DNA from 2 places in the Limosilactobacillus allomucosae genome. Region 2 is predicted to be linked to the other one. Evidence: riboswitches for the same ligand, from Rfam matches in the RefSeq annotation. Region 2 holds a riboswitch; the other holds the start of a gene.
The links. A riboswitch is a leader RNA that binds a small molecule or an ion and turns the genes downstream of it on or off. The one in region 2 is predicted to bind lysine.
Positions count from the first base shown of each region.

Region 1: linked by a shared signal. The riboswitch ahead of lysA (diaminopimelate decarboxylase) and the one ahead of ABC765_RS09770 (amino acid permease) in region 2 are both predicted to bind lysine.

Region 1 is NZ_CP154878.1:888,474-894,129, reverse strand. Features, by position in the region: gene ABC765_RS04300 (N-acetyldiaminopimelate deacetylase) at 1-167, opposite strand, end outside; gene dapD (2,3,4,5-tetrahydropyridine-2,6-dicarboxylate N-acetyltransferase) at 174-884, opposite strand; gene lysA (diaminopimelate decarboxylase) at 940-2,253, opposite strand; lysine riboswitch at 2,379-2,560, opposite strand; gene ABC765_RS04285 (aspartate kinase) at 2,763-4,121, shown strand; gene dapF (diaminopimelate epimerase) at 4,142-5,146, shown strand; gene ABC765_RS04275 (cytosine permease) at 5,336-5,656, shown strand, end outside.
Region 2 is NZ_CP154878.1:2,080,849-2,086,504, reverse strand. Features, by position in the region: gene ABC765_RS09790 (phosphatase PAP2 family protein) at 1-226, shown strand, start outside; gene ABC765_RS09785 (alpha/beta hydrolase) at 289-1,101, opposite strand; gene ABC765_RS09780 (GNAT family N-acetyltransferase) at 1,145-1,648, shown strand; gene ABC765_RS09775 (amino acid permease) at 1,865-3,388, shown strand; lysine riboswitch at 3,439-3,613, shown strand; gene ABC765_RS09770 (amino acid permease) at 3,720-5,216, shown strand; gene ABC765_RS09765 (deoxynucleoside kinase) at 5,484-5,656, shown strand, end outside.

The sequences.
Region 1 (5,656 bases), 1.2 Mb from region 2:
GCAGTCGGCAGTTTTTCCGGTTGGCGAATTTCCAGATGAGCCTGGTTAAACCCGCTGATTGTATTCAACAGGTAGTCATGCGTCTGTCTTTCCTGCAGCGCCAGTTCTGGAATCTGATGCAGATCGCGGCGAATCTTGATTAATTGTGCTTCATTTAATTCTGTCATCGATCATCACAGCTTCCGCAAGTCTTCTTCCAGGCCCGTCTTTGATTCGGTCTTATCATCAACGTTCTTGATAAACTTGGCTGGCACGCCGGCTACGACCGTGTGCGGAGCGACGTCTTGGGTTACGACGGCACCAGCAGCAATCACGGCGCCTTCGCCAACATGCACGCCTTCAATTACTACGGCATTGGCACCAATCAAAACGTTGTCATCGATCCGAACTGGTTCAGCCGATGCTGGTTCAATTACGCCGGCCAAGACCGCGCCCGCGCCGACGTGGCAGTGCTTGCCGACGATTGCCCGGCCGCCCAGCACCGCGCCCATGTCAATCATGGAGTCGGCACCGATTTCTGCACCAATGTTGATGATTGCCCCCATCATGATAACGGCATTGTCGCCAATCAAAACCTGATCCCGGATCAAGGCGCCAGGTTCGATCCGCGCGTTGATTCCCTTCAGATCCAGCAGCGGCACAGCTGAGTTGCGGGCATCGTTTTCCACGCGATAGTCTTCAATCTGCGCAGCATTGGCAGTCAAGAATGGCTTAACGTCGGCCCAGTCGCCAAACAAAACGCCGGTACGTGCTTCTAAAAAGCTTTGAATTGATTCCGGAACGTCTACGGCAGCCAGATCACCCTTGACAAATACCTTTACGGGCGTCTTCTTAGGTGCATTGCCGATGTAGTTGATAATGCTTTGTGCGTCTAATTGTGCCATTTTGATTAACTCCAATCTTTTTCTACTATTATTAATATCCAAATTTTAAAACGTCTTAGGCTTGAGAGTAGGAACGATCAAGATGAACCAGATCATCAAGCGATTCGCGTTCAATTACCAGCTGAGCCTGACCATTTTCGGCAAAGACTACCGCTGGCCGCGGGTTGCGGTTATAGTTGGAGGCCATTGCATATCCATAGGCTCCAGTGTCCAGCATTGCCAAAACGTCGCCCGGCTTGGTTTTTGGCAGTGGCTGATGCTGACTGAGAATATCGCCTGATTCACAGTACTTACCGGCCAGCCGCACCGTTTCCACGTTTTCTGCCTGCGGATCGGCAGCCAGCACCGTTTCGTATTCCGCTTCATAAAGCGCTGGCCGAATGTTGTCGCCCATCCCGCCATCGATCATGACATATGGCATCAAGCCGGGAACGTCTTTACGCGAGCCCACCGTATAAAGGTTATAGCCGGCGGGACCAGCGATTGAGCGACCTGGTTCGATCCAGACAGCCGGCATCTTCAGGTTCAGCTTTTGCGTTTCTTCCTTAATAGTTTCGATGATCGCTGCCACAAAATCTTCTGGCTTCAATGGATGATCAGCGCTGACGTAGCGAATCCCGAAGCCGCCACCGACATTGACGATTTCTGGCTCATAGTCAAACTCGTCGCGCCAGTGTGCGGCAATCTCAACCAATTTAGCAGCCGCCATCTGAAAGCCATTCAATTCAAAGATCTGCGAGCCGATATGAGCATGCAGTCCTTTCATGTGCATTCGTGGACTGGCCAGAATCTTTTGCAGTGCCAAGTCAGCCTGGCCGGACTGCAGATCAAAGCCGAACTTGCTGTCAACCTGACCAGTTTGAATGTACTTGTTGGTATGTGCGGAAATCCCTGGTGTGATCCGCATCATCACGTCGATTGACTGATCACGGCTGGCCAAGACATCATTAAGCAGTTCAATTTCATGGAAGTTGTCGACTACGATCATGCCCACGTGATGATCAACGGCCATCTCTAGTTCAGCCCGTGATTTGTTGTTGCCGTGAAAAGATACGTTTTCCATTGGGAAGTCGGCTTTAATTGCCGTGTAGAGCTCACCGGCCGAAACCACATCGACATGACCGCCTTCATGAGCTACGACCTGATACATGGCAATCGCGGCAAACGCCTTGCTGGCATAGCTGACCGCGTAGTCAACCTGGCGCTGCTCAAACACCTTTTTAAAAGCCCGAATCTGGCGGCGAATCTGGGCCACATCGTAGACTACCAGCGGCGTGCCGTATTCCTTGGCAAGTTCGAGCGAGTCAACGCCGCCAATGGTCAAATGACCCGCTGCGTTGATCTGATCCGGTGCAATCTGAGAATTCATAATCCAAAACCTCCGTTGTTCTGACGGGGAAAACGCTAAGAAAAAATCCATTGTTCGTGCGCGCACAAACAACGGATCCCATTTTCAAAAAGCCACCCACTGCGGCTGTTGTCAAATTTAATCTGATTGGTCGATAGCGCTCCGCGAAGTTTTTCTCCGCGACAGTCCGTGACTTGTTCAGCCACGCCCCAGCAATCAAGCCGCGACCCGGTCTGAAAGCTTCGGCAATCGCCCCTTTCCCGTATGATCATTGTCTGGTCTGCGACTAACATACGGTACTAATGTTGACTGCGCCTCTTCGATTTAATAGTTAGTCTATAATTAAGTTTAATAATCGTCAAGTCAATTCTGATAATTTTTCTCATTTATTTTTTCTACTATGATTTGTAAAACGTTTATGCTATTGAATTTCAAAAAAGCAGACTTGCAAGGATGCCAATAAATGTTAGAATCCTATTAAATTAATTTGCGTTCTTTATTATTTTCAACGCACAAAGGAGTCTGTAATTATGAAAGTTGTAAAGTTCGGTGGTACCTCATTAGCTACGGGGGCTGCCGTTAAACAGGCATTGAACATCATCACGGCTGACCCAGCTCGTCAAATCGTTGTGGTTTCGGCTCCTGGTAAACGACACGACGGCGATATCAAGGTAACCGACCTTTTGATCCGCTATGCCAATGAAACGATCAACGGCGAAGATACCGCCAAGACGGTTCAAGAAATCTTTGAACGCTACGAAACGATCGGTCACTTTTTTGATCTGCCGGATGAAAAAATCAAGATCATCAAGGAACTGCTGGTTGACCTGCCTAAAAAAGACTACCCCAACGATGAATATCTGCTGGCCGCTTTCAAGGCCCACGGTGAGCGGCTTAATGCTCGGCTGATCGCAATGATTATGAACCATCTGGGCATCAAGGCACGGTTCGTTGATCCAACTGAAGCCGGCATCATGGTTACAGGGGCACCCAACGACGCAATCGTCAATCCAGAAACCTACCGCAATCTGGCCGGCTTCAAGTATGAGGTCTATGATCGGCTGGTCTTTCCAGGATTTTTTGGCATCACGCCTTCTGGTCATATCGCGACGTTCTCACGGGGCGGCTCTGACATTACCGGCGCGATCCTGGCCCGAGGCTTTCACGCACGGCTGTACGAAAACTTTACCGATGTGGATGCGATCTTCTCGGCCAATCCAAACGTAGTCGACGATCCTGAGCCAATCCGCACGATGACCTACCGTGAGATGCGCGAGCTTTCCTACGCCGGCTTTTCGGTTTTCCACGATGAGGCATTGATTCCTGCTATTCAAGGGCAGATTCCCATCAACGTCAAAAACACGCATGCTCCAGAAAAGCCTGGTACCATGATCGTTCCCGAAAAAGGCTTCAAGCCGGAAAACATCATCACTGGTGTCGCTTCAGGCAAGCATTTTTCGGCACTCTATCTGCACAAGTATCTCTTAAATAAAGAAGCCGGCTTCACCCTGCGCATTCTGGATATTCTGGAAAAGCACAACGTTCCTTATGAGCATATGCCATCTGGGATCGATGACATTTCGATTATCTTTGACAAAAAGTTTTTGAATGATCAATTGATTGACGTTTTGTGCGATGAGATTCAAAATAAGATCAATCCCGATCGCCTGGAATGGATTGACGACTACTCCATTACCATGATCGTCGGTGAAGGAATGCGTGATCGCGTTGGTGCTGCTGCCGGCATTCTGCAGCCATTAGCCGATGCTCACATCTCGCTGCAGATGATCAACCAAGGGGCCTCACAGATCTCAATCATGCTGGGTACCAAGCGGGCAGATGCCGATAAAGCCGTACAGGTCATCTATCATCAATTCTTCGCAAACTAATCAGACAAAGAGGTAATTTTATGACGGAACTACTAAAGGTTCATGGATCGCAAAACCAATTCTTTATCCTGGATCAGACAACCCTGGATAAGCCGCTTACCGACGCTGAGCTGCAGGCGCTTGCTCCTAAAATCACCAATCCACAGACTGGGCTTTTAGGCGGCGCGGATGGCATTTTAGTCGTCAACCAGCCAACCAAAGCTGGGGCCCTGGCTCAAATGCGCGTAATCAACGCCGATGGCAGCGAGGCATCCATGTGCGGCAATGGGCTGCGTACCGTGGCCCGCTATCTGGCTGAAAAATTTGATCAAGACGAGTTCCAGGTGGATACGCGCGATGCCAACCTGCTTGTTCGGCGCCAGCCAGATTTTGCCCCTGGCGTCCCTGCCTTTGCCGTTGAGATCTCACCCGTCCGCTTTAACAAAGAAGCCTTGCCGTTTGACAATCTTGGTCATGAACGGCTGCTTGACACGCTGGTTCCTGAGTTTATTCCTGGCCTGCGTTTTACCAGCATTGCGGTTCCCAATCCGCATCTGATCAGTTTTGTCTCAGCGGCTGAATTGGCGGATAACGTCTTGGGCGTCTTGGGTGAACGACTGAATGGTCAAAACCCATATTTTCCTGATGGCGTCAACGTGAACTTTGCCCAGATTCTGAACGAAAATGAGCTGTTTGTCCGGACGTTTGAACGTGGCGTCGGTTTCACTAATGCCTGCGGAACCGGGATGTCAGCAACCTCATTGGCCTTTGCGCTGACGCATCCCGAGCTGGCGCATTTCGACGTGCCGATGACCATCTATAACCCTGGCGGCATGGTCAAGACCATCGTCCACCACCAAGCTGACCACTATTGGATTGAACTGGTCGGCAACGCCACCTTCACGCATCACGTTACGGTTGATGAAGCCGAGCTGCATCAAGCAAGCTTTGCCGATGCTCAAACCCGCGCAACCGGCGAGGAGACGGCTTATGAAAAGTTTGTTGCAGATTTACCGCACGTTAATGATCTGCAAATTGGAAAATAAGCATTGACAACGAACATTAATATTGTTTACACTTAGTTTATCAATTATTATTCAACCTTTAATCTGGTCCCGTGAGGCCTCCAAGGATGTTCGTTAAAATAAAATCTTCGCCCTTTTTAGGGAGGACATTATTTGCATCGTCACTGGTCTCACTTGGCCAGTGACGATTTTTTCTTTGGGGGTAACACCATGCAAAACGACAATGATCAGATCACCAGCATCGCGATGCATCAACGCAAGACCTCAACCTGGGATATGTTTGCGACCTGGGTTGGCGCCAATGCCAACAACGGCACCTGGTTTGTCGGCGGGGTTTTGGCAGCTTGCGGTTTTTCAGTCGCTATGAACGTACTGGTTCTGTCATCGGCACTTTCTTACGTCTTCTTGAGTCTGATTGGCTACATCGGTTATCAGACCGGTGTCTCGACCATGGCCGTCAGCCGGGCATCGTTCGGGGTTCGCGGCAGCTATCTGCCATCTTTGGTCAACCTGACGCAGTTTATTGGCTGG
Region 2 (5,656 bases):
ATTGATTAAAAATGCGGCAGTGCGGGTGGTCTGCCAGCTGCTGCTGATCATGGCCGTTTTCTTGGTAGCTGTTTCGCGCATCTATCTTTATGCTCACTATCCGTTTGATACGGTAGGAGCAATGCTGTTGGCTTATGCCTGGCTGCAGATTTCCGAGACGCTTTACCTGACGTTTGCCAACGATATAAAAAAACGTTGGCGCAAGACTGCTAATTCGAAACTTTGAATCAAAATACCCAGTGTCTCTTTTGAATTTGACACTGGGTATTTTATATTTCCTGGGTAATTTTATTTAAACAGATCATCAACCCACTCACATGCCAGTTCAACCCAGTGGGCGACGTGGGGCTGATCAACGTCATCATGGTGGGCAACCAAGGCATTGGCAATGTCCATTCCATGCGGGCCATGCGCAAAAATATGTAATTCTTGGGGAATCTGATGGGCCAGCAAGGCTTGGCTGTAGCTAAGCGTATTTTGTACCGATACGACCTGATCGGTAAAAGTCGTCCACATAAAGATCGGCGCGTTTAAGTCGTTGACATGTGCCGCGGCATTATAACGAACTGGATCATCGGCCCACTTGGCACGCGTTGTGGCGTCTTTAGGAAAGCCAAGGTTGAGATCGATGACGGGATAGCCTAAGATGACAGCATTGGGGCGGAGCTGATCGCTGGCAATACCGCTGAGCCTGCTGAGCCATTCTTCATGCCAGTAGTCATTGTACAGTGCGGTAACCTGACCGCCAGCTGAAAAGCCCATGATCGTCAGCTGATCGGCTTTTAAATGCCAGACTGCGGCTTGTTTTCTAAGCAGCGCGACGGCTAATGCCAAGTCGATCAGTGGATTGGGATAGACCGGCTGACGTTCGCTGGTGAAGGTATAGCGCAGCACGAAAACTTGAAAGCCGCGAGCTGAAAAGCTGAGCGCGGTCTTTTCAGTTTGTTCGACTGGAATATGCGTCATTGAGCCGCCAGGGACAAAAATCAGCGGACGGAACTGCTGCACCGGCGACTTGGGAACGGGCGTCTGCAGATAGCCAGTCAGCACAGCTTTGGTTTGATAATTGGCGGTACTTAAATTTTTTTGAATGATTTCCATTAAAAAACACTCCTGATAAAAGATCCTGGTAGGTGAAATTATAATGCACAAACAATTGTTTTGGCCAATCAAGACTGCCCATCTCGTAATTAAAATGGGCAGCCAAGACGATCTTCAGGCTGTCTTGAATCTATTAAGCGATGGTGAACTGGTTAGATTAAGCGGACTGCAGCTGCCAGATGATCAAATGATGCGTGGCTGGGCGGTCAATAACTGGCTTAGCCAGCAGCAGATTTTGTTAATCACTGATCCAGCTGGGCAGCTGCTCGGTTTGATCAGCTTATTCCCGATATATGCAAACGATGGAAACTATCAGGCTCACATCATGGAGCTGGGATATTTACTGAGACGCGATCGTTGGGGAAGAGGAATTATGAGTGAGGCGCTCGCCGTTTTTTTGCAAGCGCTGGCAAAAAATAGCGATGTTAAGCGGCTGCAGGCGTATGTGGCCATCGGTAATCTGCGTTCCAGATCTTTATTGAAAAAGTTTAAATTTGATCAGATCGGTAATGAAAACGGTTATTTGAAAATGGTTAAAGCTTTATAATTACATGCATAAACTTGTTTAAATATTTATTTTATTGTATAATCTTTTTCGTTGTCGCAGATAAGCCAATTTGGGCAGATAGTCCAATTGATATGGCTTTTTTGCTGAAATTGCGCTAAAATGTTTAATCATATTAAGTATGCACACCTTATACTTTATCCATGAGAAATGTATAACTGGCGCTCGAAATTGTCATAGAGGAGGAATCCATTTACGATGAGTGGAGAGGCAAAGAATGGTGGTACGGAAGGTCAGACGATAACTGGTAATTCCGGCCATATGAAACGGACGCTGCAGACGCGGCACCTGTCGATGATTGCTTTGGGCGGATCGATCGGTACCGGGATGATGATTGCCAGTGGTTCGGCAATCTCAACGGCTGGGCCTGGTGGGGCTTTGGTCGCCTACAGCATGATGGGAATCATGGTTTACTTTTTGATGACTAGTCTGGGTGAGATGGCAACCTATATTCCATTGACGGGATCGTTTGCTACCTACTGTACTAAGTTTGTTGACCCGGCATTAGGTTTTGCCATGGGCTGGAACTACTGGCTGAACTGGGTGATTACGATTGCCGTTGACGCGGTTACCTCTGGAGTTATCATTCAATTCTGGTGGCCCCAGTTTCCTGAATGGATTTTTAGCGGCTTTGTTTTGCTGGTGATCTTTTTGATCAATTATCTGTCAGTGCGCTCATATGGTGAGACTGAATACTGGCTGTCAATCATTAAAGTCGTAACGATCATTGTCTTCTTGATCGTTGGTTTTATGATCATTTTTGGAATTATGGGTGGTCAAGGACCGATCGGCTTAAAAAACTTCCATTACAAAAAAGCGCCGTTCGTTGGCGGCTTTCCCAGCATTCTGACCGTGTTCTTGGTAGCAGGGATGTCATTTCAGGGTACTGAGCTGGTCGGTATTACGGCTGGTGAATCCGCCACGCCGGAAAAATCCGTTCCGAAGGCCATTCACTCAACCTTCTGGCGGATCTTGCTGTTCTACATTCTTTCAATTTTTGTCATGGCCTGCATTTTGCCATATACCGACAAAAACCTTTTGAGCAGCAACGTTCAAGACGTGGCGATGTCGCCATTTACGATTGTCTTTAAGCGGGCCGGCCTGGCAGCGGCAGCCAGCGTGATGAATGCGGTTATCTTGACGGCCGTGATCTCTTCAGCCAACTCAGGACTTTATGCCTCAACGCGGATGTTGTTCTCGCAAGCACGGGAAGGTTATGCCTGGCGGGGCTTTGGCTATGTTAATAAGCGGGGGATTCCAATCTATGCGCTGCTGGGGACGATGGCCGTCTCGCTGGCGATCTACCTGCTGCATTTTGTCAGTGCCAACGCCTATAACTACCTGATTGATGCATCCGGGCTGTCTGGCTTTATTGCCTGGCTGGGGATTGCAATGGCTCACTACCGGTTCCGGCGGGCCTTTGTTGCACAGGGACATCAGCTGAGCGAGCTGAAGTATCATGCGACCATGTTCCCATTTGGCCCGATTTTTGCTTTTATCTTCTGTATGATTGTGATTGTTGGTCAAAATATTCCAGCATTCATTCACTTAGATTGGGACAACATCTTGATTACCTACATGGCAGTGCCGATCTTCTTGATCCTGTTCTGCTACTACAAGTTCCGCTATAAGACGCACCTGCTTTCGCTGCAGGAAGCCGATTTATCGCGCAGCTCGCGTGGTGAGAAGTATATTACTGCTGATGGCAAGGAAATCAAGTAGAAAATTAAAACTTGCTTAAAATCAAAAGTGAGTTATAATCAAATAATGTGTAAAAGAGAAGAGGTGCGAGTCTCATCAGTAGACCAGGCTGGATGCTTCAGAATCAATGCCTGGCTGAAAGGGATGCTCGCCGAAACGCGTATCGACTGAAGACCTTGCGCGTTGGGCCGTAGTTAAATAAATTACGGACTGTCGCAGAAGTTTCTGCGGGGCGCTTCCATGATTGATTCAACAATTACGAAGTTAAGTTGAGTCGACGAGCAGGGAAGTCCTGGCTTGCCGGCTCTTTTTGTTTGCCTTTCTCGCCAATAAATTTGAGGAGGATTTTTTCATGAGCGAACACAGTCATGAAGGCAGTGAAGGTCATATTCAACGGACATTGAAAACGCGCCACCTGTCAATGATAGCTCTTGGCGGTACGATTGGGACGGGGCTGTTTATTGCCAGTGGTTCGGCAATCTCAACGGCCGGGCCAGGTGGTGCTTTGGCAGCTTATGCTATTATGGGGATCATGGTCTATTTCTTGATGACCAGTCTGGGTGAAATGGCCACCTATATTCCAGTTTCGGGTTCTTTTGCCACCTATTCGACAAAGTTTGTTGATCCGGCACTGGGCTTTGCGATGGGCTGGAATTATTGGTTTAACTGGGCCATTACGATTCCGGTTGACGTAACGACAGCGGGGCTGGTATTCCAATATTGGCTGCCGCATTTTCCAAGTTGGCTGTTCAGTACGTTTGTTTTGCTTGCGATTTTTCTGATCAATTATCTTTCAGTTCGTTCATATGGTGAAACGGAATACTGGCTGTCTTTGATCAAGGTCGTAACGGTTATTATCTTTTTGGTCGTTGGGGTCTGCATCATCTTTGGAATCATGGGTGGTCAAGGACCAGTTGGCTTGAAGAACTTCCATTATAAGGACGCGCCATTCGTTCACGGCTGGTCTGGGATCTTAAGCGTATTCTTAGTTGCTGGATTCTCATTCCAGGGAACTGAGTTGATTGGGATTACGGCTGGTGAGGCAGCAACGCCCGAAAAATCAGTTTCCAAAGCTATTCACTCAACTTTTTGGCGCATCCTGCTGTTCTATATTTTTGCAATCTTTGTCATTGCCTGTATCCTGCCGTACACTAACAAGAATCTGCTGAACTCAGACGTACAGAATATTACGATGAGTCCATTTACGATCGTCTTTAAGCGGGCTGGGATGGCGGCTGCAGCCAGTGTTATGAATGCGGTTATCTTAACGGCCGTGATCTCAGCAGCCAACTCTGGCCTGTATGCCTCGACGCGAATGCTGTTCTCACAAGCGCGGGAAGGCTATGCCTGGAAGATCTTTGGCTATGTCAACAAGCGCGGGATTCCGATCTATGCACTGCTGGGCACTATGGTTGTCTCATGTTTGGCCTACCTGACACAGTTTATTGGTCCTGAAGCATATAATTACCTGATTGGGGCTTCTGGTCTGTGCGGCTTTATTGCCTGGCTAGGAATTGCCGTTTCGCATCTGCGCTTCCGGCGGGCCTTTATTGCGCAAGGACATCAGATCAGCGAATTGAAGTATCATGCCACGCTGTTTCCGTTTGGCCCAATCTTTGCCTTGATCTTGTGTGTCGTCGTAATGTGTGGTCAAAACATTGATGCCTTTATCAAGATGGATTGGTCAAACATTGCTATTACTTATATGGCCGTACCATTGTTCTTGATTTTATTCATCTACTATAAGGTTCGCTACAAGACGCACTTGATTCCACTCAAGGACGTTGATCTGTCACGGAGCAACAACAGTGAGTCATTCGTTCCTGAATCGGAAAAAGAAGCTGAATAATCATTAAATCCTCGCCGGTTTTGGCGGGGATTTTATTGTGAGTGCCGTTGATGATGTTGATGAAGGTGCAGGCTGTAAAAATGCGATCAGCCAAAAGCTGTTTAGTGCTGAACAGCAAAATATTTTATAAAAAGGACGGCTCGTTGATTGGTTGAGACTTTATAGTGTTGACTGATAAATGAAAAACATTTTACTCACGGTGACGGATCAAAGATGATACAATATAGCTCGTGTCTTTTTAGAAAATGGAAAAAAGAGGGAAAAGCAATGATTGTACTAGCAGGAACTATTGGTGCGGGAAAAACCAGTTTAACGCGGATGCTGGCTGATCATTTGGGCAGTCAGGCTTTCTATGAATCAGTTGATGACAATGAAATCCTGCCGCTGTTTTATCAAGATCCTAAGAAATACGGCTTTTTGCTGCAGATCTACTTTTTAAA